DNA from 3 places in the Geobacillus sp. TFV-3 genome. Region 2 is predicted to be linked to each of the others. Evidence: riboswitches for the same ligand, from Rfam matches in the RefSeq annotation. Region 2 holds a riboswitch; each other region holds the start of a gene.
What was found. Region 2 has a riboswitch for S-adenosylmethionine ahead of mtnK (S-methyl-5-thioribose kinase). Riboswitches for the same ligand answer to the same signal wherever they lie in the genome.
Positions count from the first base shown of each region.

Region 1 (10,430 bases), 390 kb from region 2:
ACGATCTCGTCGCCTTCTTTAACATTGGCGCGCCCGTAGCTTGCAGCGACCAAGTTGAGCGACGCCGTCGTGCCGCGCGTAAAAATGATTTCCTGCGCCGATTGGGCGTTTAAAAACCGCCGCACTTTTTCGCGCGCCCCCTCGTACGCGTCAGTCGCTTTCGTCCCAAGCGTATGGACGCCGCGATGGACGTTCGAGTTGTATTCGCGGTAATAGCGGTCAAGCGCCTCGATCACCGGCAGCGGCTTTTGCGACGTCGCCGCGCTGTCAAAATAAATGAGCGGATGGCCGTTCACTTGTTGGTGCAAAATCGGAAACAACGCGCGAATTTCATTGACATTCATGATTGAACTTTCCTTTCAATCACTTCAATTAATTGGTTTTTCACGCCTTCAAGCGGAATCGCCTCGACAACCGGTGCCAAAAAGCCGTGGATGATGAGCCGTTCCGCGTCGCGTCTCGGAATGCCGCGGCTCATTAAGTAATACAATTGAATCGGATCGACGCGTCCCACCGATGCCGCGTGGCCCGCCATGACGTCGTCTTCATCAATGAGCAAAATCGGGTTCGCATCGCCGCGCGCTTTTTCGCTCAACATCAACACGCGCGACTCCTGCTCGGCGTTTGATTTCGACGCGCCGTGCTCAATTTTGCCAATGCCGTTGAAAATCGAGGTCGCGCTGTCACGGACGACGCCGTGTTTTAAAATGCTTCCTTCTGTATGCTTGCCATAATGAATAACGCTGGTCGTAAAGTTTTGCACTTGCTCGCCGCGGCTGACCGCGACCGTTTTCGCATCGCCGAACGAGCCGTCGCCGACAAGGCGGGTGATGTTCTCGGAGACCGTGTTGCCGTCATTCATCAGCCCGAGCGCCCATTCGATCCGTCCGTCGCGCCCAGCGATGCCGCGCCGATTGACATACGTCGTTGTGCCTTTTGCCAAATGGTCGACGGCGGCGAAAAAGACGCTTGCGTTCGCTTGGGCAAACACCTCGGCGACCACATTGGCGACTGCTTTTCCTTCCCCGTTTGCCGATATATAGTTTTCGACAAACACGACGCGGCTGTTGTCTTCCGCGACGACGATGACATGGTTGAACAAGGCGATGTCATCCTCATCTTGAATGTAGACGGCTTGAAGCGGCGTTTCGATCTCCACGTTTTTCGGAACGTAAACGAACACGCCGCCGTTAAACAGCGCCGCATGGAGCGCGGCGAGGCGGTGCTCATCCGGCTTGACCGCCGTCATAAAATAGTTTTTCAGCAAGTCGCCATGCTCGCGCGCTGCTGTGAAGATGTCGGTGAAAATGACGCCTTTTTCTTTCAACTCATCGGACAGCGACACGTACGCCGGCGTATGGTTGCGCTGCACGTACAAGTTTTTCGTTCCTTCGCCTGCTTCAATGAGCGCCTTGACCGCTTCCGGCAAATCGTCAAGACCATCATACGGCGCGCTGTCGACCGTGTGGCGGGCGAACTCGGTGAAATTCCATTTGTCGATTTTCGTCTTCTCCGGTTTCGGAAGCGGCAGCCGCTCCGCCAGCTCAAGCGCCTCAAGGCGCCGCGCCGTCAGCCAGTCCGGCTCGCCGCGCCCGCTTGAGAACGTGCGGATGTATGATTGCTCGAATGGGATTTTCGTTTCTGTCGCCATAATCCTCCTCCTAACGCTTACGCTTCTTGTCCGACCGTTTCGTCTTCGATGCCAAGCTCTTTTTTGATCCAGTCGTACCCTTCCGCCTCAAGCCGCTGCGCCAGTTCCGGACCGCCCGATTTGACGATGCGCCCTTGCATCATGACGTGCACGTAATCCGGCGTGATGTAGTTCAATAACCGTTGGTAGTGAGTGATGATCAAACAGCCGAATTCGCTGCTGCGCATTTCGTTGACGCCTTTGGCGACAATTTTCAGCGCGTCAATGTCCAATCCGGAGTCGATCTCGTCCAAAATGGCGATTTTCGGTTCAAGCATCATCAGCTGCAAAATTTCGTTCCGCTTTTTCTCCCCGCCCGAGAATCCTTCGTTCAAGTAACGGTGCGCCATATCCGGGTTCATTTCAAGAAACGCCATTTTTTCATCAAGCTTGCGGATGAATTTCATGAGCGAAATTTCGTTGCCCTCCCCAAGCCGGGCATTGATCGCAGCGCGCAAAAAGTCGGCGTTCGTCACTCCGCTGATTTCGCTTGGGTATTGCATCGCCAAAAACAGGCCGGCGCGCGCCCGCTCATCGACTTCCATCTCCAAGACGTTTTGGCCGTCAAGCGTAATCTCGCCCTCGGTCACCTCATATTTCGGATGGCCCATAACCGCCGATGCCAGCGTCGATTTCCCCGTCCCGTTCGGACCCATGATGGCGTGGATTTCCCCGCCTTTTACTTCCAAGTCCACTCCTTTTAAAATTTCTTTTCCCTCCACGGAGACGTGAAGATTTCGAATCGTCAATACTGCCATGCAGCATACCTCCAATTCCCGCTTGAAAGTAATCGTAGCTCGCTCATCTTCTAGCGATCGCTCATTCTCAATTTATTCTCATTATAATTTTATAACAAATGAAAACTGCCTGCAACTTTCTCGCTCTGTTTTCACTATGACCGTGTGAAAAAACAGCGCCTTTTACTATTTTACACGAAAACCTCAAGCTTGTACGAGTTTTTGCAAAAAAAAAAAAGACCCCGTTTTTTCCGGAGTCTAGTGAGCCGCTCGCAACTCGCCGAGGCATTCCTGCACAAGCGTCACCGCCTGGCTCATCGCCGCCCCGCCGCCAAACGCGGCCGCCACCGCGCATGCTTCCAAAATTTCTTGTTCCGACGCCCCTTCATCAAGGCAGCCTTTCGCATGGTAAATCGTGCAATACTCATCTTGCGCGGCCACGCTGATGCCAAGGGCGATCAATTGTTTTTCTTTTTTCGACAGCGCCCCTTCGGCAAAGCATGCTTCCGTAAAGGCGTTAAACCGTTCCGCCACGTTCGGAAGTTTTTGGGTGAACGCCCCAAGCCCTTCCTTATAGTGGCGAAGCGCCGTTTCGACCGACGCATATGTTCCGTTGTTCATCTTCGTTTTCCTCCTTTGCTCGTTTCAGTTGTTAGTATGCATGGAGGAAAACGAAATTAAACAACGAATTGTATTGAGAAAAAGGAGGAGATAACCATGGCTCGTTGGTTTGTCTTTTGGCTGACTGCCGTTGCCGTTTCATTCATCGTTTGGCTGGGCATCGCCTCCATGTGGAACGAGCAAGGAGACGGAGAGCTGAGTCTGGCGGCGGTGATCATGTTGCAAAACTGCGCCATCATCGTGATGCTCGCCGCCGTGCTGGCGCGCTTGAACGGTCGATGAAGCAGCGGAAAAGCAGGTTGACCACGGCGCCCTCGCATTGAGAACCGTTTTGAACGTTGGAGCTTTCTTCGGGCAAGGGGGCGGCTTTTTTGGGACAAATAAAGAAACGGAAGCGAAATGCTCCCGTTATTGATTGGTTTCCGCCGCTGGAATGACGGCGCCGTGGTATTTTTCTTTGATGAAGTCTTGAATTTCTTTCGATTGCAGCACTTCGACAAGCGTTTTGATTTCTTTCCGGTTTTCATCGCCTTTGCGCACCGCAACAATGTTCACATACGGATTATTTTTCGGCGACTCAACGGCGATCGGGTCTTTCGCCGGATCCAAACCGGCATCAAGCGCATAGTTGGCGTTGATCAGCACGGCATCGCCTTCGCCGTTTTTGTAAATTTGCGGAAGCAGCCCAGCGTCGACGTCGGCCTTAAATTTCAAATGTTTCGGGTTTTCCACGATGTCGTTGACCGTCGCTTTCGTTTTATCGACACCCGGTTTCAATTTAATGAGCCCTTTTTCTTGCAGCATCGACAAAATGCGGCCATGGTCGGCGACCGAGTTGCTCATGATGATCGTCGCACCGTCCGGCAGTTCTTCAATGCTTTTGTATTTTTTCGAGTATAAGCCGATCGGCTCGATATGAATGCCCCCGGCGTTGACGAAATCATAGCCGTATTCTTTCTTTTGCGATTCTAAATACGGGATGTGTTGGAAGTAGTTGGCATCTATTTGCTTCTCCGCCAACGCTTTGTTCGGCAAGATGTAATCTTGGAATGTGATGATCTCCAAGTCGATGCCTTTTTTCTTCAAAATCGGTTTCGCTTTTTCCAAAATTTCCGCATGCGGCACGTTTGAGGCGCCGACTTTCAGCTTCACCAAATTGCCGTCTTTGCCGCCTTCCGCGTTGTCGTTCTTGTTGCCGCCGCATGCCGCCAAAGCCAAGACGAGAACGGCCGCGAGCAGAGCGCCAAGCCATTTTTTCATCGAGTTCTTCCTCCTTTATCGTTTATCAATTTTCGAAGTGACAAAGTCACCGATAAACTGAATGACAAAGACAATGATAAGCACCAATACGGTCGCGACAAACGTCACATCGTTATGGTTGCGCTGGAACCCTTCCAAATACGCCAAGTTCCCAAGCCCGCCGGCGCCGATGGCTCCAGCCATCGCTGTGTAGCCGACAAGCGACACCGCCGTGACGGTAATGCCGGAGACAAGCGCCGGCAGCGATTCGGGCAAGAGCACTTTCCAAATGATTGTCCACGTTGAGGCGCCCATCGCTTGGGCTGCTTCGATGACTCCTTTATCAATTTCGCGAAGCGCGATTTCGACCATGCGGGCGTAAAACGGCGCAGCTCCAATGACCAGAGCCGGCAGCGCCGCATTGGCGCCAAGCATCGTCCCGACGAGCCATGTTGTAAACGGAATGAGCAAAATGATCAAAATAATAAACGGAATGGAGCGGAAAATGTTCACAAACGCAGCAATCACTGTATTGACAAACCGGTTTTCCCACAGGTTTCCTTTCGCTGTCAAAAACAACAGCAAGCCAAGAACGATCCCGAGGACGAAGGTGGCCGCCACCGCCACTCCCGTCATATACAGCGTCTCGACCGTCGCCGCCCACATCGTCTCCCATTGCACGTTCGGCAGGAGGTCAGCGAGCATCTTGAATCACCTCCACCGCCACTTGCTGGCGTTGAATATAGTCAAGCACCCGGTCGATTTCATCCTTCGCTCCGTCGAGGTGCACGAACAACACCCCATAGGCGCCTTGATGGGTTTGCGAAATTTTCCCTTGCAAAATGTTGACATCAACAGCAAACTGCCGCACCACTTCGGTGATGAGCGGCTTTCCGGCGGCTGCGCCGACGAACGTCAGCTGGGCGATCAGCCCGTTCGGGTATTGGCCAAACAAATGGGAAATCGCTTCTTCCGTCTCCTCAGGCTCGATCAATTGTTGGACGAACCGCTTCGTAATCGGCTGCTGCGGGTGGCGGAACACATGCAGCACTTCGCCTTGCTCAACGATTCGGCCGCTTTCCATCACGGCGACGCGGTCGCAAATTTTGCGGATGACGTGCATTTCATGGGTGATGAGCACAATCGTCAGCCCAAGACGTTTGTTGATGTCAACGAGCAAGTCTAAAATCGCATCGGTCGTCTGCGGGTCCAACGCCGATGTCGCCTCGTCGCAAAGCAGCACTTTCGGATTGTTCGCCAGCGCGCGGGCAATGCCGACCCGCTGTTTTTGCCCGCCACTCAGCTGCGACGGGTAGGCATCCTCGCGCCCGGAAAGGCCGACAAGCTCGATCAATTCACCCACCCGCTTGTTCCGCTCCTCTTTCGGGACGCCGGCAATTTCAAGCGGAAAGGCAATGTTTTCCCTGACGGTGCGCGACCAAAGCAAGTTGAAATGCTGAAAAATCATTCCGATTTCTTGGCGCGCCTTGCGCAGCTCTCGGCCTTTGATGCGCGCCATATCGCGTCCGGCGACAACCACCCGGCCGCTCGTCGGCTTCTCGAGCCCATTGAGCAATCGAATGAGCGTGCTTTTCCCCGCGCCGCTGTAGCCGATGATGCCGAAAATTTCCCCTTCGCGAATTTCAAGCGACACGTTGTCGACGGCCGTGACCGAACCGTTGGCCGCTTGATAAATTTTCGTCACTTGTTCTAATGCAATCATTGTTTCACCTTCCTTTCTCCCAAGGCAGCAGAGCACAAAAAGAAAACCTTTCTGCCCGCAGAGAACAGAAAGGTATTGTTCACCATTCCGTCTCTTATCTCTCAAAGCAGGCCGCTTTGTGTGAATTGGCACCATTTCAGCGCATGCGCTGACGGTTGCCGGGCTTCATTGGGCACATCCCTCCACCTCTCTTGATAAGAGCGCAACAATCGTCTATTCAATTATTACAAATCTGATTGTATCATCACTTGTCGAACGCTGTCAACAAATTTTTCACCCAACATGCCGATACGGTTTGGCCAAATGGAGGAGCGACTCAAGCAGTAGCAGATGGCGGAAGCTTCCTGACACGTACACTTCTTGCAGCCGCACGAGCTGCTGCAGCTTCAATTCCCCGTTCAACAACGACTCGATCGATGCTTTGGAACCTTTAATCGTCAATGTCTTCCGTTCATCGTGTTCCCTCTCCGCCGCAGCAGGCTCTTTGCCAACCATCAACAGCACGGTTTCATCCCCGCTTTCAAAGCGAACGCACAGCTGTTCATCCGGCAAAATCGGCAACAAATGGCGCAACCCTTGCATCCGTTCCACGAATTGCCCGACCAATTCGCGCATTTCCATGGACATCCCCCTCCTCCATTCCTTATATTTCTTTCACTTCCATTCTGAAGAGGGGAAATCCTTTACAAAAATCTCGACAACCCGTTGACGAATGAGCGCCGTTTTTGTCATTTCCCAAGAAATGTGTCAAACAGCGTCAAAAAAAGGCGAATCACTCGTCCGGCAAGCAGGCTTGAATCACTTCATACAAATACGGAACGGAGTGAAAGGCATACCACTTGCCCGCGATCGTTCCATCCCTAAAAAGAAGCAGGCACGGAACGCTTTCGATTTTCCACGCAGCCGCCTGCTCAGGAATATAGTTGATGTCCGTTTCATAAAACGGCAGCGCCGGAAACAACTGCTCCACCACCGTGAGCATCCGCCGCGCCAGCTGGCACGTGCCGCACAGCGGGGTATACAAGTAAAGGGCCAGAAGCGGCTCTCCTTCCACCACTCGTTTGACATCGTTTCGATCGATCGCTTTCACTCGCCTCTCCCTCTCATCAGCCATTCGATGCGGACGTCGAAATCGGCGCGCAGCAGCACTTGCGCCAAGTGCCAAATCGGAGCGGCCGCGACTTCACGGTACGCCCGGTCAATGTAAAGATGCTCCGCTTCTGGAAGCATGCGGCGAAACTGCCGGCGCAATTTTTCTCCCGCCTCATCGGCATCCGCCAGCAAGTACACATCATATCCTTCCAGCTCATCAGCCCATTCTTCCAAACGCGCGTCACTGATCGTGCCGTTCGTGCAAAGGATGACGACAGGCTCATTCAGGACAGCCGCCACTTTTTGCTTGTCCGATCGCCCTTCCACAATGATCACTTTTTCCACGCGTCGCATGTCCGACCCACCTAACTTCGAAAGGAGATACGATATTGTATGCCCCGCGCCGGCGAAAGGTGGAAAAAGAAAAGCAACGGCATCGCACCGTTGCCTTTCAACACCAGCCCGCTTCCCCGTCGCAGTCGACATATTTTTGGTCCGGTTCAACGGTAGCGGTCACCTGTTTGAAAATTCGCCCGTTTTGTTCGATATATCCATGTTTCAACGGGACGGCCGCCGGAAGCGGAAGGCGCCCGATGAGCTCTCCTTCCTCGTACAAGTCCAGCGAGCGGCCGTTCAGTTTGCCGATGATCCGGTCCGTGACATCCATGTGCTTCGTTTGCAACACCACAGCGAGCACCCCTTTTTCATCAAAATTCCGGTATGTATAGAGTGCCCGAATGGAAGCGAAGATTGCAGGAACGTTTATCCTTCGTTGATCATCGCTTCGTACTGCTCAGCCGTCAACAAGTGGTCCATTTCGCTCAAATCGTTCGGTTTGACGACGATCATCCACGCTTTGTCATAGGGCGATTCGTTCACGTACTCCGGATGGTCGTTCAACGCCTCATTCACTTCAACGACCGTGCCGCTGATCGGCGCATACAATTCGGAGACCGTTTTCACCGATTCAACGCTGCCGAACGGCTCGTTGGCCGCAACCTCTGCGCCCACTTCCGGCAGCTCGACAAAGACGATGTCGCCAAGCTCCGATTGGGCGTAATCCGTAATGCCGATGCGCACGTTCTCTCCTTCCACGCGCACCCATTCATGCTCCTTTGTGTAACGAAGTTCTTTCGGCGTGTTCATCGAATCCCTCCATCGCGACAAAATGTATCCTTTTTCATCATAACCGATTTTCCGCAAAAACTCACTGAATTCACCCGATTTTGCAAAAATTTTTATGCCTTCTTGGCGAAAAACGCCTCGTATTCTTGTTCTCGAAAGCCCACGACAACCCGCTCGCCGTCCGTCAAAATCGGCCGTTTGACGAGCATCCCGTCCGAGGCGAGCCAATCGAGCATCTCGTCTTCCGATGCGCGATCGAGCTTGTCCTTCAAACCAAGTTCGCGGTATTTCATGCCGCTCGTATTGAAAAATTTTTTGAGCGGCAGCCCGCTTTTCCGGTGCAGTTCAGCGAGCTCTTCTTTCGTCAGCGGTTCGTCAACCAAATGCACCGTTTGCACCTCAACGCCGTGTTCATCCAACCATTTTTTCGCCTTCCGGCACGTGCCGCATTTTGGATACCAATAGAGCGTCAACGCCATAGCCACCCCTCCCTTCAAATGATGGATCAACCAACCGCCGCGTGCCTCACCCCTCTTTGAAATGATGGATCGACGATCGCGGCACGGCAAGCCTGTCTTGGCGTCTGGCCCGCCCGAATGAAATGCCCATCAAGCAAAAAGTACCAAGCCGCAGCTTGGTACTTCCTATTATCACACAATATACCGTTCTGCTTCAATGAGCGCGGCGGCCGCTTCGCGTTTTTTCGCGATCACATTGATCGGCGTATGGCGCGTCAGCCGGCGGAGCGCGGCGAGCATCATTCGCAGCGTGTCGCCTTGTTCGACGGCGACGAGCGTTTCTTTCGCATGGGCTTCAATTTCATTGAACGCCTCTTGGCAGAAAATTTGCGTATAAAGAAGTTTTTGTTTGTTTTTCTCTTCCCCGCTCGCGTTGATCGCTTTTTCCGTGCGCAAGAGCGCTGATTCCATCGCGTAAATGTTCGAGACGATGTCGGCGATGTTCACAAGCACTTCTTGCTCTTCTTCAATGCGCTGGCCGTATTTTTGCGCCGCTAAGCCAGCGACCATCAAGGCGATTTTTTTCGCGTTGCGCACGAGATATTTTTCTTGTTCGAGCACGCCCGAACCCGGTTCCTCGGCCGTCATCATCATCAGTTCTTCCTGAAGCTGCTGCGCTTTTTGGAAGAGCGGCAGCTCGCCTTTTAACGCTTTTTTCAAATACATGCCCGGCACGAGAAGGCGGTTGATTTCATTCGTCCCCTCGAAAATGCGGTTGATGCGCGAATCGCGGTAAGCGCGCTCAATTTCGTATTCCTGCATAAAGCCGTACCCGCCGTGGATTTGCACGCCTTCATCCACGATGTAATCGAGCACTTCCGTCGCGAAAAACTTGTTGAGCGAACATTCGATGGCGTATTCGGCGATCGATTTCGCCACTTCTTTTCCGTCTTTCGCCTTTTCCGCATCCAAGAGTCCCATCCGCTCATCGAACAAGCCGACTGTGCGGTAAACCGAGCTTTCGGCGGCATACAGGCGTGATGCCATCGTCGCGAATTTTTCCTGCGTCAATGTAAACTGCGAAATCGGCCGTTTGAATTGTTGGCGCTGATTGGCGTATTTGAGCGTGATCTCCAACGCCCGTTTCGCGCCGCCGACCGCCCCTAACCCAAGCTTATAGCGGCCGATGTTCAAAATGTTGAAGGCGATGACATGGCCTTTTCCGATTTCGCCGAGCACGTTTTCTTTCGGCACCGGCACGTCTTGCAAAATGAGCGTCCGCGTCGACGAGCTTTTGATTCCCATTTTCTTTTCTTCAGGACCGGTCGACACGCCTGGGAAATCGCGCTCAACGATGAACGCCGTGAAATGCTGGCCGTCGACTTTCGCATAGACGACAAACACATCAGCGAATCCAGAGTTGGTGATCCATTGTTTTTCACCATTTAAAATGTAATGCGTGCCTTCCGCGTTCAGTTTCGCCGTCGTTTTCGCGCCGAGTGCGTCCGAACCCGACCCCGGCTCCGTCAAGGCGTAGGCAGCGATTTTTTCGCCGGTCGCCAAATACGGCAAATATTTTTGTTTTTGCTCTTCCGTGCCAAACAGGACGATCGGCAGCGAGCCAATCCCGACGTGCGCCCCGTGCGAAATCGCAAAGCCACCGGCCGGAGCCATATGTTCCGCGATGATGGCCGAGCTCACTTTATCCAAGCCCAATCCGCCGTATTCTTCTGGAATGTCGGCGC
Region 1 is NZ_MPSP01000001.1:2,888,562-2,898,991, forward strand. Features, by position in the region: gene BJQ97_RS14725 (cysteine desulfurase) at 1-344, opposite strand, end outside; gene sufD (Fe-S cluster assembly protein SufD) at 341-1,651, opposite strand; gene sufC (Fe-S cluster assembly ATPase SufC) at 1,669-2,448, opposite strand; gene BJQ97_RS14740 (carboxymuconolactone decarboxylase family protein) at 2,686-3,048, opposite strand; gene BJQ97_RS14745 (hypothetical protein) at 3,145-3,330, shown strand; gene BJQ97_RS14750 (MetQ/NlpA family ABC transporter substrate-binding protein) at 3,457-4,308, opposite strand; gene BJQ97_RS14755 (methionine ABC transporter permease) at 4,324-4,992, opposite strand; gene BJQ97_RS14760 (methionine ABC transporter ATP-binding protein) at 4,982-6,010, opposite strand; SAM riboswitch class I at 6,102-6,211, opposite strand; gene BJQ97_RS14765 (sterol-binding protein) at 6,284-6,631, opposite strand; gene BJQ97_RS14770 (thioredoxin family protein) at 6,783-7,100, opposite strand; gene BJQ97_RS14775 (toprim domain-containing protein) at 7,097-7,456, opposite strand; gene BJQ97_RS14780 (YusG family protein) at 7,554-7,790, opposite strand; gene gcvH (glycine cleavage system protein GcvH) at 7,865-8,248, opposite strand; gene BJQ97_RS14790 (arsenate reductase family protein) at 8,341-8,706, opposite strand; gene BJQ97_RS14795 (acyl-CoA dehydrogenase family protein) at 8,878-10,430, opposite strand, start outside.
Region 1: another riboswitch for S-adenosylmethionine. It lies ahead of BJQ97_RS14760 (methionine ABC transporter ATP-binding protein); the one in region 2 lies ahead of mtnK (S-methyl-5-thioribose kinase).

Region 2 (10,430 bases):
GCCGTCGCGCCGGTCGGGTTGTTCGGGTAATTTAAAAACATCAACTTCGCCCGGTCGGCCGCTGCCGCCGGAATGGCTTCATAGTCCGGCAAAAAACCGTTTTCCGCCGCAAGCGGCATCATTTCCATCCGCGCGCGGGCAAGGGCGATCCCCGACCAGTAGTCGGGGTAGCCGGGATCCGGGACGAGCACGACATCTCCCGGATTGACGAGGCAAAGCGGCAATTCGACAAGCCCGGCTTTGCCGCCGAACAAGATGGCCACTTCGCGGGCCGAATCGATCTTCACTCCATATTCACGTGCGTAAAACGCGGAGATGGCTTCTTTCAAAAACGAATAGCCTTGAAACGGCGAATATTTATGGTATTTCGGATTGGCCGACGCCCGCTGCATCGCTTCAACAATGTGCACCGGCGTCGGCTGATCCGGGTTGCCTTGTCCTAAATTGATCACGTCGCATCCGGCCTTGATTTTCTCCCCAACTTTCGCGACAAGCGAGGCGAAAAATTGCTTTGGCAGCTGCTCAAGCAGCTCGGAAAAAGGAAATTCCATTGTCATCGCCCACACCTTCTTAAAAATTCTTGAAATTCTAGTGCAACATCATATATCGTTAAAAGCAAAATGTAAAGCAAAATTTTTTCGAGGTGAAAACTCATGACGATCCGCATCGCCTGCCTCCAGCTTGACATCGCATTTGGCGACCCGAACGAAAACGAACGGCGCGCAGAAAGCGCCATTGAATCGGCCGTCAAGGATGGCGCGAATATCATCGTGCTGCCGGAATTATGGACGACCGGCTACGATTTGACGCGCCTAGATGAGATTGCCGACGAAGGCGCCGAACGGGCGAAAGCGTTCGCCTCCCGCTTAGCGCAAACGCACGGTGTTCATTTCATCGCCGGTTCCGTCGCCAAAAAAACGGCCGCCGGTGTGACAAATACGATGATTGTCGCCGACCGCAGCGGCCAAATCGTCGGCGAATATAGCAAACTCCATCTGTTTCAATTAATGGATGAACATTTGTATTTGCAACCGGGAAGCAGCTTAGGCTTGTTTTCACTCGACGGGCTTTCATGCGCCGGGGTCATTTGCTACGACATCCGCTTTCCGGAGTGGATTCGCGCCCATGCGTTGGCTGGGGCGGAAGTGCTGTTTGTCGTCGCCGAATGGCCGCTTCCCCGCCTGCACCATTGGCAGACGCTCCTGATGGCGCGGGCGATCGAAAACCAATGCTACGTCGTCGCCTGCAACCGGGCGGGCCGCGACCCGAACAACGTCTTTGCCGGCCATTCGCTCGTCATCGACCCATGGGGCGAAGTGATCGCCGAGGCGGACGAGAAGCCAGGCATTCTCTCGGCCGACATTGCCCCCGAACTCGTTGCGGACGTCCGTGCGCGCATCCCCGTGTTTGCCGACCGCCGGCCGCATGACTACGAGGCGGCAAAAAAATTTTTCAAAATGTATTGACAATCGATTGACCGACCATGTATCATTCGAATCAAGCAACCAAACAATTGATAACATCGTGAAAATTGCAAAAACTGAATACGAGGAATCGGTACTCTTATCAAGAGTTGGCTGAGGGAATTGGCCCAATGAAGCCCAGCAACCGACCGTAATGCTATCGTGAGATAGGGCGCACGCCAAGGGCGGCGCCGGAAGCGTCATGCTTCCGCAGGGCACGGTGCTAAGTCCAACAGAAAGACCGATGTCTTTCTGAAAGATAAGAGGCGCGAAGAACGTAATGAATCTTCAAGCCTCTTTCCGTATGCGAAAGAGGCTTTTTCATTTGCCGGAAACACTGAGTTTTTAGCGCGCGTCAGAACCGGCATTTGAAAACGAGCGAAATGAAAAAAGGGGGAACAAGGAAATGACCACTGTTCAAACATCGGTTTACGAACCGCTGACCGAACCGAAGGCGGTGGCGCTCGCCGTCCGTCTTGGACTATTCCGCGACGGGGCGCCGCTTGCATGCCGCGAGATCGGCGACGGGAACTTGAACCTTGTTTTTCATATCGTCGATCAAGAAACGAAACAAGGCGTCATCATCAAACAAGCGCTGCCGTACGCCAAAGTGGTTGGCGAAAGCTGGCCGCTCACGTTAAAGCGCGCCGTCATCGAAAGCAACGCGCTGCGCACGTTTGCGAGCTACGTGCCGCAATACGTGCCAAAAGTCTACTATTCTGACGAATCGCTCGCCATTACGGTGATGGAAGACTTATCCCGTTTGCAAATCGCTCGCAAAGGGCTGATCGAAGGGAAAACGTATCCGCTTTTGTCCCAGCATATCGGCGAGTTTGTCGCCAAAACGGCGTTTTATACGTCTGACTTCGGCATGAACCAGCAAGAGAAAAAGAAATTGGCGCAAAGCTTCGTCAATCCGGAACTGTGCAAAATTACCGAAGACCTCGTCTTCACCGACCCGTTTTTTGACCATGACACGAACAACTTTGAAGACAGATTGCGCCCAGACGTTGAATCGCTTTGGCGCGATGACCGCCTCCACCTGGAAGCAGCAAAGCTGAAGCGCAAGTTTTTAACCGAAGCCGATGTGCTTTTGCATGGCGATTTGCATACCGGCAGCATTTTCGCCAGCGACGACGAAACGAAAGTGATCGACCCGGAATTTGCCTTTTACGGCCCGATCGGGTTTGACCTCGGCCAATTCTTTGCCAACTTGCTGTTAAATGCGTTGTCCCGCCCTGAATCCGAGCGCCAGCCGCTCTTTGCCCATATCGACCGAACATGGGACGTCTTTGCGTCCATCTTCTCGCAGCTTTGGCGCACGGAAAGCTTGGAAACGTACGCCGCGACGCCCGGTTTGCTTGAAGACGTGCTCCGACATGCGTTCGTTGACGCCGTCGGTTTTGCCGGCTGCGAAGTCATCCGCCGAACGATCGGCCTCGCCCATGTGGCCGACCTTGACGGGATCGAGCAAAAAGAGGCGCGCCTTGCCGCCAAGCGGCATGCGCTTCGCCTCGGCCGCCGCCTGATCATTGAGCGCCGCGAGCTCACCGGAACAGAAGACTTCCGCCGCCTGTTTGCCGAAACGGAACGATAATGCCATACAATCGTCCGGGTCTCGACGCAAGTTGCACAGCGCTGACCCGGACAAACCAAAAAAAGAGAAAGGAAGATGGCGATGAGCACCTTTGCCATCCCACGCTCCGTCGAATGGCGCGGGACGCATGTGACGATTTTAAATCAGCAAAAACTTCCAACGGTCACGGAATATATCGACTTGCACACTCTGGAAGACGTCTATGACGCGATCGCCACGCTGAAAGTGCGCGGGGCGCCGGCGATCGGCATCACTGCCGCCTATGGTCTGGCGCTCGCCGCTTCGAGCTATGACACCGAGTCGGTCGATGAATTCCGTCGCCGCTTAAAACAAGATCGCGACTACCTGGCCGGCGCCCGCCCAACCGCCGTCAATTTGTTTTGGGCGCTTGACCGGCTCGTCGCTGCTGTCGAAAACGCCGCCTCCATCAACGAGGCGAAAACGACACTCATCCATGAAGCGATCCACATTCAAGTCGAAGATGAGGATGTGTGCCGCCGCATCGGTGAACACGCTTTGTCGCTCTTTCAACCAGGCGACCGGGTGATGACGATTTGCAACGCCGGCTCGATCGCCACGGCCCGCTACGGGACGGCGCTCGCTCCGTTTTATTTGGCGAAAGAAAAAGGGATCGAGCTGTCCGTCTACGCCCTTGAGACGCGGCCGGTGCTGCAAGGGGCGCGCCTGACTGCTTGGGAACTAATGCAAGCGGGTGTTGATGTGACGCTTATTACCGACAACATGGCAGCGCAAACGATCAAAGAAAAACAGATCAGCGCCGTGATCGTCGGCGCCGACCGGATCGCGCAAAACGGCGATACGGCGAACAAAATCGGCACATTCGGCCTCGCCTTGCTCGCCAAGTCGTTTGACATTCCGTTTTACGTCGCTGCGCCGCTGTCGACGATCGATTTGGCGACGAAAACAGGTGCGGACATTCCGATCGAAGAGCGCCATCCGGACGAAGTGACCTACATCGCCGGCGTGCGCATCGCCCCGGAAGGCGTCAACGTATACAATCCGGCGTTTGACGTAACACCAAACGAACTCATTACCGCCATCATTACCGAAAAAGGCATCATTGGCGGCAATTACCACACAACGTTGCCATCATTATTCACAAAGGAGGAGCAACATGAAACGATTTAAGGCCTTATCTTCCCTTTTTCTTCTTTTCTTTGCCGCATTCTCCGTCTTAGCCGGCTGCACGAACGAGCAAGACGCTATGAACTCCAATCCGGCCAATGAAACGAAGCAAACAAGCAACAAAGGCGACACCTCATCATCAAACAGCCAAACCGCAACAAGCGGCGAGCAGGCGGCCATTCCGGAAAAACTGAAAAAACCGGTGAAAATCGCCGCCATTATGCAACTGTCCATCGGCACGTTCTCATCGCAATACATCGCCGGCGTCAAAGAACAAGTGCAAAAATTCGGCGGTGAAGTGCAAATTTACAACGCGGACAACGATTTAACCAAAATGGCATCGTATGTTGAGACGGCCATTACCCAAAATGTGGACGCCATTTTGCTTGATCACGGCCGCGCTGATGCGCTCGAAGGCCCGGTGAAAAAAGCCGTCGCCAAAGGCATTCCAGTTGTGGCGTTTGACAACGATTTGAACATTCCCGGCGTCACCGTCATCGACCAAGACGACTACAGCCTCGCCTGGAAAACATTAAAAACGCTCGCAGAAGACTTAAACGGAGAAGGCAACATCGTCACGATTTGGGTCGGCGGCTTTACCCCGATGGAGCGGCGCCATGTCATTTACGAGGCGTTCAAAAAACGTTACCCGAACATTAAAGAAATCGCCAAGTTCGGCACGGCGAGCGCCAACACAGCTTTGGACACGCAAACGCAAATGGAAGCGATTTTGAAAAAATATCCGAATAAAGGCGATATCGACGCTGTCTTCGCGACATGGGACGAATTCGCCAAAGGAGCGACGCGTGCCATCGAGCAAGCCGGGCGCACGGAAATTAAAGTGTACGGCATCGATTTGAGCGATGAAGACTTGCAAATGATCCAAAAACCAAACAGCCCATGGGTGGCAACAACGGCGACCGACCCAGCCGAAGTCGGCCGTGTCCAAGTGCGGTTCGCGTATCAAAAAATCGCCGGAGAAAAAACGCCGAATATTTACTCGCTTGAGCCGCACTTAGTGAAACGGTCCGATCTTCCGGACAAACAAGTGTCGATGAATGAGCTTTCGCAATACATTCCGGGCTGGGGGCAATCCAATGTCGCCATCTCGCCGTGGATGAAAACGTTGGAAGCCCAGGTGAACAAAAAATGAACAGGTTGTCAATGCAGGGCATTGAAAAATCGTTTGGCGCCGTGCGCGTGCTTGACGGTGTGGACTTCGACATTCGTCCTGGCGAAGTCCACGCCCTTTTAGGCATGAACGGCGCCGGCAAAAGCACGCTCATGAACATTTTAGCCGGAGCCATTCCGACCGATGCTGGTACGATCACGATCGACGGTACAATATACACGTTTTCATCGCCGCGCGAAGCAAAACAAGCCGGCATCGGCCTCGTCGTTCAAGAAGTCGACACAGCGCTGTTTCCCGGTTTGCCGATTTACGAAAACGTAGCAGCGGACGAGTTCGTCCATGTGAAGCAACGGCCGATTCGCTCGCTGCGTCAAGAAAAAGAGCGGGCCGCCGCCCTGCTTCGCCGCGTCGGCCTGTCGTTGCCGCCGACGAAATTGGTTCGCGACTGCTCGCTCCATGAAAAGCAGCTGATTGTGCTCGCCAAAGTGCTGTCATCCAACGCGCGCTATATCATCCTAGACGAACCGACGGCCGCCTTAAGCGAGGCGGAAACAAGGCGTCTGTTTGCCATCATCGATGAACTGAAGCAGCAAGGCGTCGGCTTTATTTACATCTCTCATAAACTGAAAGAAGTTCAAGAGATCGCTGACCGGCTGACGATTTTGCGCGACGGCCGCGTCGTCTATCACGGAGATGCCCGCCGTTTGCCTCTTGAAGACATCGTCTTGCATATGACCGGAACAAGACGGGCTGTCACGATGAAACAAAGGCGCACATACGGAAGCGACATCGCGTTTGCCGCCCGCGGAATTTTGATCGACAAAACCGGGACAACGGTCAACCTATACGCCCACCGCGGCGAAATCGTCGGCATCGCGGGTTTGGTCGGCGCCGGCAAGACGGAGCTCGCTGAGAGCTTGATCGCCCATCGAAACACATCTGGCGAGTGGGAAATTGATGGCAGACGTTACGTGTTCTCATCGCCTTATGAAGCCATCGCCGCCGGCGTTTGCCTCATCCCGGAAGAACGGCGCAAACAAGGGCTGTTTTTGCCCGAGTCGGTAAAAACGAACGTAACCGTCCGTCTTCTTTCCCGTCTGTCGCGCTGGCAATGGATCAGCGGAACGAAAGAAACGGCTGAATCCGATAGGCTTATTCGCTCACTCGGCATTCATCCGCCGTCAAGCGCCACGGCCGTCCGCCACTTAAGCGGCGGCAACCAGCAAAAAGTCGTCATCGGCAAATGGCTGAACACAAACGCACGCGTCTTTTTGTTTGACGAACCGACGAAAGGGATCGATGTCCACGCGAAGCAAGAGGTGTTTTCCATCATTCGCTCCCTTGCCGATGAAGGAAAAACGGTGCTGTACTTTTCCAGCGAATTTCAAGAGCTGCTTGACATTTGCGACACCATCTACGTGATGGTCGACGGCCGGCTGCTCGCCCGCCTGCCGGCCGCTGAACTGACGTATGAACAGCTTGTTTACTATTGCAGCGGAGGTGAGATCCATGAGCCAGCCAGCCGTTTCCACAACGCCGTCGAAAAAAACGGCGCCGTCCATTCTTGAATGGTTGTATAAACACGGCACCTTGCTGGCCATTCTTGCCGTTATCGCCTACTTCGGCGTCACGCAAGACCGATTTTTTACGTATGAAAACTTCAGTGACATTTTGCGTTCCATTTCGATCGTCACCTTGGTGGCCATTGGCATTACGTTTTCGCTCATCGTCGACGGCTTCGATTTGTCCGTCGGTTCGACGGTGAGCCTCGCGACGATCGCGAGCGCCGCGGCGCTCGTCCTGTACCGCCAAGAAATTTTCGTCACCTTGCTCGTGCCGCTGTTGCTCGGCATTGCTGTCGGGCTTTTGAACTCGTTGTTGATCGTCAAATTCAAACTGCCGGATTTGCTCGCGACGTTGGCGACGATGTACGCCATTAACGGCGTGCAGCTCACCTATACAAAAGGGTTTTCGATCTACAACGACATGCCGTTGCCTGATGGAGGCACGGCGCCGGGCAAATTCATTCCTTCCTTTTTATTTATCGGCCAGGGAGAGCTGTTCGGCGTGCCGTTTTCGGTCTTGCTTATGCTGTTTGTCGTCATTGCCGCTCATCTGTTTTTAACGTACACCAAACCCGGCCGCCTCTTTTATTTAACGGGGGAAAACCGTGAGGCGGCAAGGCTCTCCGGCATTCCGGTCAACCGCTACCGGACGTATGCGTATGTCGTCAGCGGCTTTTTCGCCGCCTTAGGCGGCATCGTCCTTGCCTCGCGCATCGGAACCGGGCAAGTGTCAGCCGGCGCCTCGCTTTTAATGGACAGCGTCGCCGCCGCCTACATCGGATTTTCCGTCTTTGGCGCCGGCAAGCCGAACGTCATCGGCACATTGTTCGGCTCGATTTTAATGGGCGTGTTGCTGAACGGCTTGACGATGATGAACGTTCCGTATTACGCCCAAGACATTATAAAAGGCGCCATTTTAGTCGGCGCCCTCGCCTTGTCGCATTGGCAAAAAAAATAACGCCCGATCTCTGCCCCCGTGGATGGCAATCCTCGGGGGCAGACGCGTTTTTCTAGGCAAGCCATCGACCTCTTTTTCCGCCTTCTTCATGGCAGCATCCGCATACAAAACCCTTTGCCTGTTCCGCGAACGCAAGAGCGTCATCTACTTATAGCGCCGCTCAAGCTCGAGTAGCTTCTCCTTTACATCGGTGCGACTTCCGGCATAGCCAATAAGAGCGCCGTTTTTGCCGACAACACGGTGGCACGGAACGAGAATCGACAGTTCATTCGCCCGGTTTGCCTGGCCGACGGCGCGCACCGCTTTCGGGCGGCCGATTTGCGCGGCGATGTCAGCGTATGTCGCCGTCTCGCCGTATGGGATGCGGCAAAGCGCCGCCCACACCTCTTCTTGGAAGGCTGTTCCCTTCCACTTCAGCGGCAAGTCAAATACTTGGCGTCGACCGTGGAAATACTCATCCAGCTGCCTAAGCGCGCATTCAAGAAGCGGCGACCAGCTTTTGACAGCCCGATGGTCGCCGGCGAACGCGCGCCATTCCTCTAGAAACAGCTCGACTTTCACAATCGCGTCGCCGTCGGAGGCGATGTAAATGTCGCCGAGCAGCTCTGAGCGGTATACTGCATATTCAATCGTCATCGTCGTCCTCTCTTTCCGTTCGTTCGATCGGCAACGTGATATGGAACGTCGTGCCGACGCCGACTTCGCTTTCCACTTCAATTTTCCCTTGATGTTCTTCTATGATTTTATAGCTGACCATCAAGCCGAGGCCGGTGCCGCGTTCTTTCGTCGTATAAAACGGCTCCCCAAGCTTTTTGATTTTATCTTTTGGAATGCCGCATCCTTGGTCGGTGATGGAGATGCGCACATAGCACCCGGCGCGGGTGATGCGCACCGTAATGTCCCCGCCTTTTGGCATCACTTCGATGGCGTTTTTCAAAATATTGATGAACACTTGCTTCAGCTGATTCGGCTCGCAATACACCGGCGGCAGCCCGTCTTCGAAATCCGCGATGATTTGCACGTTGTGCATCATCGCTTGGGCGCTGATCAAATCGATCGTATCTTGCATAATTTTGCAAATGTCGTTTTGCCTGTATTGCACTGCCTGGGGCTTCGCCAAGACGAGAAACTCGGTGATGATCGACTCAATTCGTTTCAATTCCGACATAATGACATTAAAATACATCGAATAGTCGCCGTCAATGCTTCCTTGCAACAGCTGGATGAAGCCTTTGAGCGCCGTCATCGGGTTGCGGATTTCGTGGGCGATGCCGGCGGCCAGTTCGCCGACGACGTTGAGCGTATCCGACTTGCGCAGCTGCAGCTCCATCTCTCTGCGCTCGGTCACATCGCGAAGCATCATCATCCCGACGCCCGGAATCACTTCCTTTTTCAGCGAAAACTCAATAATTCTCCCTTTTCCCTCGTCGAAAAATTCGACCTCGCCGCTCGCTTCGCCGGTGCGTTGGCATTGTTGAAGCAGCTTATTGAGCTGGCGGTGCGCCCGTTCCGGAACGAGCTCGACCACCTTCCGGCCAAGCAGCTCCTCCTTTTCGGCGGAAAAAATGCCGCAGACAATCGGATTGGCGTCGATGATCCGATGTTGCGCATCCCAAAGCAAAATGCCATCCATCGCATGATCGAAAATGCTCCGGAACTTTTGCTCGCTTTCGCGCAGCTCACGCTCAATTTTCCGCCGCTCGCTCACATTGCGGAAAATCGTCAAGTGGTACCCGTCGATCGCTCCTTTTTTCATTGTGAACTCGAGCTGCTTATCTTCACCGTTCGGCATATGAAACGTCAGCTCGTCACGGATTTCCCCTTTGCGGCGGAACTCGCTGAAAATGCGTTTCACCTTTTCGTCCCCATAGTCGACAAAATCAAACAAATTGCGGCGCACAAGCAAATTCAAGGGCAGCTCAAACGTCCGGCTCGCCGCCGGATTGGCGTTCAATATGCAGCCAAAATCGTCCCAAATGAGGATCGCTTCATGCGCTTGTTCGAAAATAGCCCGGAACCGTTCTTCGCTTTTTTGCAACTTGATTTCCATATTTTTTCGTTCCGTCACATCGCGCATAATGGCCATGTAAAACCCGCTGTAGACGTTGGAAGTCGCCGTCAGCTCAAACATTTTCACCGTTCCGTCCGGGCGGACAAGCGACAACTCGCCTTTGGCCGTTCCCTTTTCTTTCACTTCCGCGAGCAACCGAGCGAACTCATTGGCGCATTCGCGGGCAACGAACTGCTGAAACGACAAATTGAGCAGTTTTCCTTTTTCCAAGTTCAAGCTCATCGAAAACGCCGGATTGACATCGATAAACCGCCCGAATTCATCGAAAATGACGATGCCGTCAACGGCGCGGTTGAATACGTCGCGAAACAAAAACTCATGAATGATGCGTTCGCGCTCAAGCGCCTTATGGGCTGAGATGTCGCGCATCATGACAAGGTCAAATTCGTCGAACACATCCTTTTTCATCGAAAATTCCACATGCTTCACTTTGCCGTCCGGCAGTTTGATGAGCAGTTCATCGCTGAACGAACCGAACTTTTGCAACATCGAGCGTTG
Region 2 is NZ_MPSP01000001.1:2,494,159-2,504,588, forward strand. Features, by position in the region: gene BJQ97_RS12555 (pyridoxal phosphate-dependent aminotransferase) at 1-557, opposite strand, end outside; gene BJQ97_RS12560 (carbon-nitrogen family hydrolase) at 654-1,466, shown strand; SAM riboswitch class I at 1,561-1,729, shown strand; gene mtnK (S-methyl-5-thioribose kinase) at 1,870-3,060, shown strand; gene mtnA (S-methyl-5-thioribose-1-phosphate isomerase) at 3,142-4,209, shown strand; gene BJQ97_RS12575 (sugar ABC transporter substrate-binding protein) at 4,196-5,359, shown strand; gene BJQ97_RS12580 (sugar ABC transporter ATP-binding protein) at 5,356-6,906, shown strand; gene BJQ97_RS12585 (ABC transporter permease) at 6,848-7,861, shown strand; gene BJQ97_RS12590 (methylated-DNA--[protein]-cysteine S-methyltransferase) at 8,006-8,497, opposite strand; gene BJQ97_RS12595 (PAS domain-containing sensor histidine kinase) at 8,487-10,430, opposite strand, start outside.

Region 3 (10,430 bases), 390 kb from region 2:
ACCCGAAGCTGATCATCGCCGACGAGCCGGTTTCAGCGCTTGATGTCTCGGTGCAGGCGCAAGTGTTGAACTTTATGAAAGATATTCAGCAAGAATATGGACTCACGTATTTGTTCATCAGCCATGATTTGGGCATCATCCGCCATATGTGCGATCGGATCGGCATTATGTACCGCGGCCGGCTTGTCGAGGAAGGGACGAGTGAAGATATTTTCACGAATCCACAACACATTTATACGAAGCGGCTTTTGTCCGCGATTCCGAACGCTGACCCGCGTGAGCGCGGTCGACAGGCGGCGTTGCGCCGTGAGGTGGAGATGGAATATGCGCAAGCGTATTCGCGCTATTTTGATGAAAGCGGCCGGGCGTATCCGCTTAAATCCATTTCGCCGACTCATTCCGTAGCCATTCCGTAAAGAAGGAGGCGAAACGATGCTGAAGTTTATTTTGCGTCGAATCTTGATCATGATTCCGCAGCTGTTTTTGTTAAGCGTCCTCATTTTTTTGCTGGCAAAGGCGATGCCGGGCGATGCGTTGACCGGCCAACTGGCAGCCAATCCGAAAATGGATCCGCAAACGTTGGAAGAGATGAAAGAAAAGCTTGGGTTAAACGACCCGGTACATATTCAATACATCCGCTGGGTGAAAAACATGCTTCACGGTGATCTCGGCCTGTCTTACACCCATCAGCAGCCGGTCACGGACTTGCTGGCCGGAAGAATAGGAAATACCGTATTGTTATCGGCGGCTATTTTAGTTTTGACCTATCTCATCGCCATTCCGCTTGGCATCGTGTCCGGACGGTGGACCGACACGTGGGCTGACAAGCTCATTGTCGGCTACAGCTATATTGGTTATGCGACTCCGCTCTTTATCTTTGCGTTGATTATGTTGTTTATTTTCGGCTTTCATCTCGGTTGGTTTCCGACCGGCGGGAGTGTGGACATTCAAGTTGAGGAAGGGACGCTTGCCTACTATTTAAGCAAACTGAACCATCTCATGCTTCCGGCCTTGTCCGGAGCGCTTATTAACACGGTTGTGACCATTCAATATTTGCGCAGCGAAATCATCGATACGAAAGTGAAAGATTTCGTGAAAACGGCACGCGCCAAAGGAGTGCCGGAGCGGCACGTTTACTGGCGGCACATTTTGCGCAATTCGTTTTTGCCGATCGCGGCTTTTTTGGGATATGAAATTACTGGGCTTATTGGCGGGTCGGTCTTTTTAGAGTCGATTTACAGCTATCCTGGGCTTGGTCAGTTGTTTTTGCAGTCGATTATGCAGCGCGACTACAGCGTCGTGACGGCGCTCGTCATGATTTCCGGCGTGGCGACGCTAGTGGGGACATTGTTGTCCGACATCATTTTAAGTGCGGTCGACCCGCGCATTCGCATTGAGTAGGAAGGGAGGAAGGCATTGAACATGAAAATCGAGGTCAACAGCCCTGCACCAGTCGACATAACCGTTGAAAAAAGCCCTTCCGCCCTCTCGATTATGTGGCGGGAGCTCGTCCGTGATCGGCTCGCTCTTGTCTCTCTTATTATATTGACCATCATTTTGCTGATCGTCTATGGAGCTTCGATTTTTTTAGATCAAGAGGAAATTGTGAAAGTGGACTTTTTGGCCATCCACTCGCCGCCATCGGCGGAACATTGGCTCGGTACTGACTACGGCGGCCGCGATGTGTTCGGTCAACTGATTATCGGCGCCCGCAATTCCTTTACGATCGGGCTGGCCATTACGTTGATCACTGGGGCGATCGGCCTCGTTGTCGGGTTGGTGGCCGGCTATTTCGGCGGTTGGGTTGACAATGTCATTATGCGCATCATCGACTTCATTCTTGTCTTGCCATTTTTGATGCTGGTCATCGTGTTTGTGGCGATTGTGCCGAAATACAACGTCATGACGTTTATTTTGATTATGAGTGCATTTTTATGGACCGGCAAAGCTCGGCTCATCCGTGCGAAAACGCTCGCTGAGCGCGAGTTGGATTACGTAAGCGCCTCAAAGACGCTTGGAACGCCGGATTGGAAAATCATTTTGTTTCAAATTTTGCCGAATTTAAGCTCCATTATCATCGTCAATTTGACGTTGAATTTAGCCGGCAACATTGGCATTGAATCCGGGCTCACTTACCTTGGATTCGGCCTGCCGGAAAGCACGCCGAGCTTGGGGACGTTGGTCAGCTATGCGACCAACCCGGACGTGCTGCAAAACAAATGGTGGGTATGGCTGCCTGCATCATTGCTCATTTTAGTGATGATGCTGTGCATAAATTTCATCGGCCAAGCGTTAAAACGTGCGGCTGATGCAAGACAACGATTAGGATAAAGGGGGAAGAAAACAGTGAAGAAAAAGTGGTTGGCGGCGCTGGCCGCGCTCTTGCTCGTGCTCGCCGGATGCACGAGCAACTCGTCGACGACTGGAGGAGGAGACAAAAACAAACCGGCTGCGCAAAAAGAAGACATCAGCAAATTCCCGATGACCGTGAAAAACGACGGGAAAATCATCGATGGCGGCGTGTTGAAATACGGCCTTGTGTCCGACACGCCATTTGAAGGAACGCTCAGCTACGCATTTTACACGGGAGCTCCAGATGCTGAAATTTTGCAATTTTTTGATGAGTCGCTTTTCCGTACGAACGGCGACTATGAAATTACGAACGATGGCGCCGCCACGTATGAGCTGTCCGACGACAAAAAAACGATGACGATTCGCATTAAGGACAATGTCAACTGGCATGACGGCCAGCCGGTGACGGCGGAAGACTTGGAGTATGCGTATTTGGTCATCGGCCATAAAGATTATACCGGTGTCCGCTACGGCGACGCGCTCATCCAAGACATCGTCGGCATGGACGAATACCATAGCGGCAAAGCCAATAAAATCGCCGGCATTAAAGTGGTCGACAAAAAGACGTTGACGATCACATGGAAGCATGCGAACCCGTCTGTGTTGACCGGCATTTGGGCGTACCCGCTGCCGAAGCATTATTTGAAAGACGTGCCAATCAAACAATTGGCGCAATCGGATAAAATCCGAAAAAATCCGATCGGCTTTGGCCCGTTTAAAGTGAAGAAAATCGTGCCAGGCGAATCGGTGGAGTTCGTCCGAAACGATGACTACTGGGCCGGCAAGCCGAATTTGGAAGGGGTCATTCTGAAAGTCGTCAGCCCGAAAGTGGTGCTGCAAGCGTTGAAAAAAGGCGATATCGACATTGCGGAATTCCCGACGGATCAATATCCGAATGCGAAGGGAACGAAAAACATTCAGTTTATTGGCAAAGTCGACTTGGCCTACAACTACATCGGCTTTAAACTCGGCCATTGGGATGCGAAAAAGCAAGAAAATGTGATGGACAACCCGAAATTCCAAAACAAAAAGCTGCGCCAAGCGATGGCATATGCCATCAACAACCAAGAGGTGGCCGACCGCCTGTACCACGGCTTGCGCTTCCCGGCGACAACGCTCATTCCGCCGTCGTTCCCGGGTTATCATGATAAAACAATCAAAGGGTACACGTATAACCCGAAAAAAGCGAAACAGCTGCTCGACGAGGCCGGCTATAAAGATGTGGATGGCGATGGCCTGCGCGAAGACCCGAACGGCAAAAAGTTCACGATCAACTTCTTGGCGATGAGCGGCGGCGACATTGCCGAGCCGTTGGCGAAGTTTTATATGCAAGGCTGGAAAGATGTCGGCTTGGATGTCCAATTAGTGGACGGCCGCTTGGCGGAATTTAACTCGTTCTATGACATGGTTGAAAAAGACGATCCGAAAGTCGATGTGTACGCCGCCGCGTGGGGGACGGGAACAGACGTCGACCCGTACGGATTGTACGGCCGCAACGTCATGTTCAACTACTCGCGCTGGGTGAATGAGAAAAACGATGAACTGCTTGAAAAAGGCCATTCCGAGCAGGCATTTGACAAAGAATACCGCCGGAAAATTTATAGTGAGTGGCAAAAGTTGATGAACGAAGAAGTGCCGGTTATTCCAACGTTGTATCGTTCGGCCCTCTACGCGGTCAACAACCGCGTCGCCAACTTCACGGTCGATCCAAGCTCGAAGCTGACATGGAAAGACGTCGGAGTCACATCAGAACAGCCGGAAGTGGCGGAATAAGCGAAAAATGGTTGCTGTCGCGGGTTGTGTATGATCACATAAAAGACAAATTGCATACGCCTTATCAAGAGTGGGCGAGAGAACGGGCTTGATGACCCCACAGCAACCTGCCGCCGGCAAGGTGCTAACACCCGCAAAGCGGTTTCGCTTTGGATGATAAGAATGGCTCATGACCCCCTTCGCATCATTCCGAGGCGCAGGGGGTTTTTGATTGATGGGAGGTGAGAGAAACGGTGGCGGAACTTTATTCTCTCCGCGCCTGCATGGTGTCGCACTTGCCGGCCGCGGCGTTCGCTGTTCATGTGATGCGCTGCGTGCAGGCGGAGCTCATCCGGTTTGACCCGCAAGCGGCGGTGCATGTCGACCGCGGGGACGGATACGTTCATTTGTATGGAAAAGCGCAAGGAACAGCCTTTTCGGTTTTGTTGACCAACAGCGAGGCGGACGAATGGAAGGCGGACGGACCGTACGCCCTTGACCGCTACATATGGACAGAGCTCGGGAAAAAAGAGATTTTCCCTGCGCGCATGACGCCGTATTTATGGTCGGTGTTTTCAAGTCCATAATGGAAAGGGAGAGCGAGCAATGGCAGTTAAAAAGTTCGAGCATGTCGGCATTCAAGTGAAAGACATTGAGACATCGAAGGAGTTTTATCAAAATGTCGTCGGCCTTGAGCTGCTAAGCGAGATGATCCATACGAACGGAACGATGAAACTGGCGTTTTTAGGACTTGACGGTTCGATCATCGTTGAGTTGATCGAAGGGTACAACCCGAACTTGCCGACGGAAGGAAAAGTGCACCATGTGGCGTTTACGGTGGAAGGCATCGAGCAAGAGAAAGAACGGCTCAAGTCGCTCGGTGTCCCGCTTGTTTGGGACGACATTACGACGCTTCCGAACGGGGCGAAATATTTGTTTTTCCTTGGCCCGGATGGGGAATGGATCGAGTTTTACGAGCCGGGACGATAAATCCGGCAAGGAGAAGGCGGCCGCATGGGCCGCCTTTGTCCGTTTCAGCGCTGTTTGGCCAAAGAAGCAGGAAAATGGGAGGCGCACCACGTATAGTAAAAAGAGAGAGGAGGAAAATGAGATGGAGCCGCAAGTTATTCACGCCATTCAAGACGACTATCCGGATGAATTTGCCTGGTGCTATGGCTGCGGGCGGCTGAATGAACACGGCCACCATTTCCGCACCGGATGGCAAGGGGACAAGACGGTGACGGTGTATACGCCGCGCCCGGAGCATACAGCGATTCCTGGGTTTGTGTACGGCGGGCTGATCGCCTCGCTTATTGACTGTCATGGGACAGGATCAGCGGCGCTGGCGTTGCATCGGAAAAACGGCCATGAACCAGGCAGTGGGGAAACGCCGCCGCGCTTTGTCACGGCGTCGCTTCACGTTGATTTCGTCAAACCGACGCCGCACGGGGTGCCCCTTGTCGCCGTCGGGACGGTGACAGAAATTCATCCAAAAAAATGGAAAGTTGATACGGAAGTGTTCGCCAACGGCGAACTGTGCGCTCGCGGCCAAGTCGTGGCCGTCGTCATGCCGAAAACGTTTGTCCGCACCTAACAAGCAGCGAAAAGCGCCGGAGAGAGGCTGTTTTTGACAGCGTTTTCTCCGGTGCTTCGCTCGTTGCGCCCGGGCCGCTTTGGCATCGGCTTTCCGCGCATGATTCCCCTTTGGTCCATGGATAAAAGCGCTTTTTTCACGGTTTATCCATAATCAGCACCGATGATGTCGCGCTCGCCACGTCTTTGCCGTTTTGCCGCACGATGGCGGTCACATAAGCGACGGTTTTCCCGAACTTTTCCACCCTAGCCTCGATTTCGGCTTCTCCAGCCGCCACCGGGCGGTGAAACGTCGTCTGCAAGTTAATGGAGGCGTGCATTTGGTCATCGCGAAGCAAGGTCGTCACCGCATAAGCCATGAGAATGTCCGCCGCCGCTCCGACAAATCCGCCCATAATCACCCCGTTGCCGTTGAGCAGCGATTCGCTGATCGTCCATACGCCTTTCGCACAGCCGTCTCGGGCTTCCGTCAAGCGGACGCCAAGCGACTTGTCGCACGGCGGCGGCGCGCTTTGACCGGCGATGACATCGTGCAAGTTGGTCATTGGCTTCATCTGGAACACCCTTTCTGTTGTCAATCATGTTTTTTTATTCGCCAAACGGCGGCGATTTCCTCTTTTCACGTCCGTGAGGAGGAGAACGGCAAAGCGGCAGCGAAAGAAACAAGAAGCTGATGATGGAAAGGAGATGGTCTCATGTATCAACCGCCAGACGCCTTCCGTTGGACGGGGCGGATTGACAGCGTGAGCGATGAGCGGGCGTTTCGCCTTCATCAGCGCATTCGCCTGCTTGATTTAACGAATCGATTCGAATCATTGGAGCGCGCCGCCGCATTCATTGGATTTGCGTGCGACGAAGGAGTGCGCCGCAACCAAGGCCGTCAAGGAGCGAAAGAGGCGCCGGCCGCCATTAAAGCGGCACTGGCGCGGCTGCCTTGGCATCTTCCGGAAGGGGTGGTCGTCTATGACGCAGGCGATGTCGTTTGCGTTGATGAACAACTCGAACAAAGCCAGGCGGAACTTGGAACGATGGTCGCCCGCCTGTTGCGAAGCGGCATTGCGCCTATTGTGATCGGCGGCGGCCATGAGACGGCGTACGGCCATTACTTAGGCGTTCGCGAAGCGCTCGGGCCCAAGGCAAGCATTGGCATCATCAACATTGACGCCCATTTCGATTTGCGTCCATACGATGACGGTCCGACATCGGGAACGATGTTTCGGCAAATATTGGATCAAGACGGCCGAGCCAGCTACTTCTGCCTTGGCATTCAACGGCTCGGCAACACAGCGGCGCTGTTTGCGGCGGCCGAGAAGTACGGTTGCCGGTACATGATGGAAGACGAGCTGACCGCAGGGCCGATTGAGGCCGCCTATGCACAAATCGAGGAGTTTGCCGCTCATCACGATGCCGTGATGTTCACCATTTGCATGGACGCCATCAGCGCCGCGGCTGCGCCGGGAGTGAGCGCGCCGTCGCCGTTTGGACTCGCTCCATCTTTGGCGCGCGCCCTCATCCGCCGGATCGTCTCCCATCCGAACACCGTCAGCGTTGACCTTTGCGAAGTCAACCCGCTCTTGGATGAAGGCGGGAAAACGGTGGCGTTAGCCGCTGCCTTTTGCATGGAGACGATCCTTCATTTCCAACGCTTACAGCCAAGGCGGTGAGAACGTGAAATTGGTTATTGCCGAACGGGACGACAAGGAACGGGAGGCGATCCGCTGGCTCGTTTCCGCGTATTCGCTGCCAATCGAGCATGTGTACACGGCGGCCAATGTGGAGGAGATGATGGCGCTTCTTGAGCGGGAGGCGCCGGAACTGTTATACGTCGAACTGGATATGATTCCGTATGAACGATGGCCGAAGGCGACATCCCACGTCCGCTTGTTTTGCCAACGCGTCATTGCCGCAACGGCCGAGGCGACGTTTGCGCGGGCGAAACAAGCCATCGACTGGCAATGCGTTGATTTGCTCGTCAAGCCGCTCGAGCCGGCGAAGCTAAAGCAAGCGCTGAGGACGGCGACTTCGCTTTCCTCAAACAGCCGCTCGAGCCTGCCAGCGGGTTTTGACGGCCATCACGGCGACTACCGCTCATTATTTTGCGATTTTCCTTCCGCGTCCTCCGCTCATGTATGGCTCGTGCAAGCGGAACAGCCTGCCTTGTCTCAAGAAGTGATCCGCTTTTTAACGAACTATCCGTTTCGCGGACAGACGCGGATATTGCCGCTCACCCAGATGGCAGTTTGCCTGCTTCCCGATTTGCCGGGCGACGGGAAAGAAGAGGCATGGAAGCTGCTGCGCGATTGGGAGGAAGAACATCATGAGCCGCTCGCGGTGGTCGCGATGCCGCCTAATGCCAAGCAAACGGTGCGTGCGCAATACCAAGCGGCCCGCCGGTTGCTGGAGACGACGTTTTTCATCGGCTACCGGCAAGTGATCGCTCCCGCTTCGGAATACGAACAGTGGCGCGAGCTCGATCCGTTTTTGACGCCCGAGGAGCAGCGGCAATGGATCGAGATGTTGGAGCGGTTCGACCACGAAGGAGTGAAGCGATGGCTGCAGCGCGAGTTTTGGCATTGGTCCCCGCCGTTTCCGAGCCCGGAAATGGTGCGGACGCGGCTGACAAGCATTTTGGCGCAAATCCGCCGATTTATGAAAACGTATGGCCTTGACCGCGGCGGGACTGAGCGGGAATATATGCGCATCTTTCAAGAAATTTTGTACAACCGTGTTTTGTATCGCATCGTTCAAGAATTGATTTTATTTTTATACAGACTGTTCCATGAGGCGAAACGGGCCGAGGAAAACGCGCGCGTCGACGCCGTGGAGCGCGGCCTCCGTTATATGGAGGCGCATTTTCGCGATCCGTCGTTGACGCTTGAGCGAGCCGCCGCCGCCGCCGGGCGCAGCCCCGCATATTTCAGCCATTTGTTGTCGAAAAAGCGGGGGGTGACGTTTCGCGAGTGGCTGACAAACCGGCGGCTTGAGGAAGCGAAGCGGCTGCTTCGGCAGACAGACTTGCCGATCAAAGAAATCGCCGAACAAACCGGGTTTCGCACCGCCCATTATTTGACCCGCGTCTTTAAAGCAGAAATGAACCAAACGCCGACCGCCTACCGCGATGAACAACGGCCGAAACCGTCATCGCCTCGGTAGGCGGTTTTGTTTGTGAAAAAGCGCACCTTGCCAGACAGCGGGCGCGGCTGACTTCGGCGCGTGTTTCAAAAGAAATGAACCTATATCGAAAAAAATGGACATATAAAACAAATATAAAACAGAAATTTCGAAAAAATTTTATTGTTTTTAAAAGAAGCACGCCTATCTTCTCCTTTGCCGCTTCCTTTACAATAAAACGCAAAGAGAGAAAAGGAGAGGATGACGATGACGGAGAAACGAACGATCCAGCCGCTTGCGGGAACCGAGCGGCGGGCGAAAGGATGGATTCAAGAAGCGGCGCTGCGCATGTTACACAACAACTTGCATCCCGATGTCGCTGAGCGGCCGGATGAGTTGATCGTCTACGGCGGCATCGGCAAGGCGGCGCGCAACTGGGAATGTTACGAGGCGATTGTGGACACCCTTCTTCGTTTAGAAAACGATGAAACATTGCTCATCCAATCCGGCAAGCCGGTGGCGGTGTTTCGCACGCACCAGGACGCCCCGCGCGTGCTCATCGCTAACTCCAACCTCGTGCCCGCATGGGCGACGTGGGACCATTTCCATGAGCTTGACAAAAAAGGATTGATCATGTACGGGCAAATGACGGCCGGGAGCTGGATTTACATCGGCAGCCAAGGGATCGTCCAAGGGACGTATGAAACGTTTGCCGAAGTGGCGCGCCAGCACTTTGGCGGCACGCTGGCCGGGACGATCACCCTAACTGCTGGCCTTGGCGGCATGGGCGGGGCGCAGCCGCTCGCCGTGACGATGAACGGCGGCGTTTGCCTCGCCATTGAAGTCGATCCGGCCCGCATCCAGCGCCGCCTTGACACGAAATACCTCGACACGATGACTGACAGCCTGGAGGCGGCGCTCGAGATGGCGAAACAGGCGAAGAAAGAGAAAAAAGCGCTCTCGATCGGCCTTATCGGCAATGCGGCCGAGGTGCTGCCGCGTCTCGTCGAAATGGGATGGATTCCGGACGTACTGACCGACCAGACGTCCGCCCACGACCCGTTAAACGGCTACATCCCGGCTGGCCTTGCGCTTGAAGAAGCGGCCGAGCTGCGGGCGCGCGATCCGAAGCAGTACGTCGCCCGTGCGAAACAGTCGATCGCCGCGCATGTGCGGGCGATGCTCGCGATGCAAAAGCAAGGGGCGGTGACGTTTGATTACGGCAACAACATCCGCCAAGTGGCGAAAGACGAAGGGGTCGAGGACGCTTTTTCCTTCCCAGGTTTCGTGCCGGCCTACATCCGTCCGCTTTTTTGCGAAGGAAAAGGGCCGTTCCGCTGGGTGGCGCTCTCGGGGGACCCTGAAGACATTTACAAAACCGATGAAGTGATTTTGCGCGAATTCAGCGACAATGAACATCTTTGCCATTGGATCCGCATGGCGCAAAAACGCATCAAGTTCCAAGGGCTGCCGGCGCGCATTTGTTGGCTCGGCTACGGCGAGCGGGCGAAATTTGGCAAAATCATCAACGACATGGTGGCCCAAGGCGAGCTGAAAGCGCCGATCGTCATCGGCCGCGACCATTTGGATTCCGGCTCCGTCGCTTCGCCGAACCGGGAGAC
Region 3 is NZ_MPSP01000001.1:2,106,679-2,117,108, reverse strand. Features, by position in the region: gene BJQ97_RS10660 (ABC transporter ATP-binding protein) at 1-416, shown strand, start outside; gene opp4B (oligopeptide ABC transporter permease) at 433-1,401, shown strand; gene BJQ97_RS10650 (ABC transporter permease) at 1,423-2,331, shown strand; gene opp4A (oligopeptide ABC transporter substrate-binding protein) at 2,347-4,125, shown strand; SAM riboswitch class I at 4,184-4,288, shown strand; gene BJQ97_RS10640 (hypothetical protein) at 4,359-4,691, shown strand; gene BJQ97_RS10635 (VOC family protein) at 4,711-5,094, shown strand; gene BJQ97_RS10630 (PaaI family thioesterase) at 5,216-5,698, shown strand; gene BJQ97_RS10625 (PaaI family thioesterase) at 5,835-6,251, opposite strand; gene hutG (formimidoylglutamase) at 6,393-7,361, shown strand; gene BJQ97_RS10615 (helix-turn-helix domain-containing protein) at 7,366-8,850, shown strand; gene hutU (urocanate hydratase) at 9,076-10,430, shown strand, end outside.
Region 3: another riboswitch for S-adenosylmethionine. It lies ahead of BJQ97_RS10640 (hypothetical protein); the one in region 2 lies ahead of mtnK (S-methyl-5-thioribose kinase).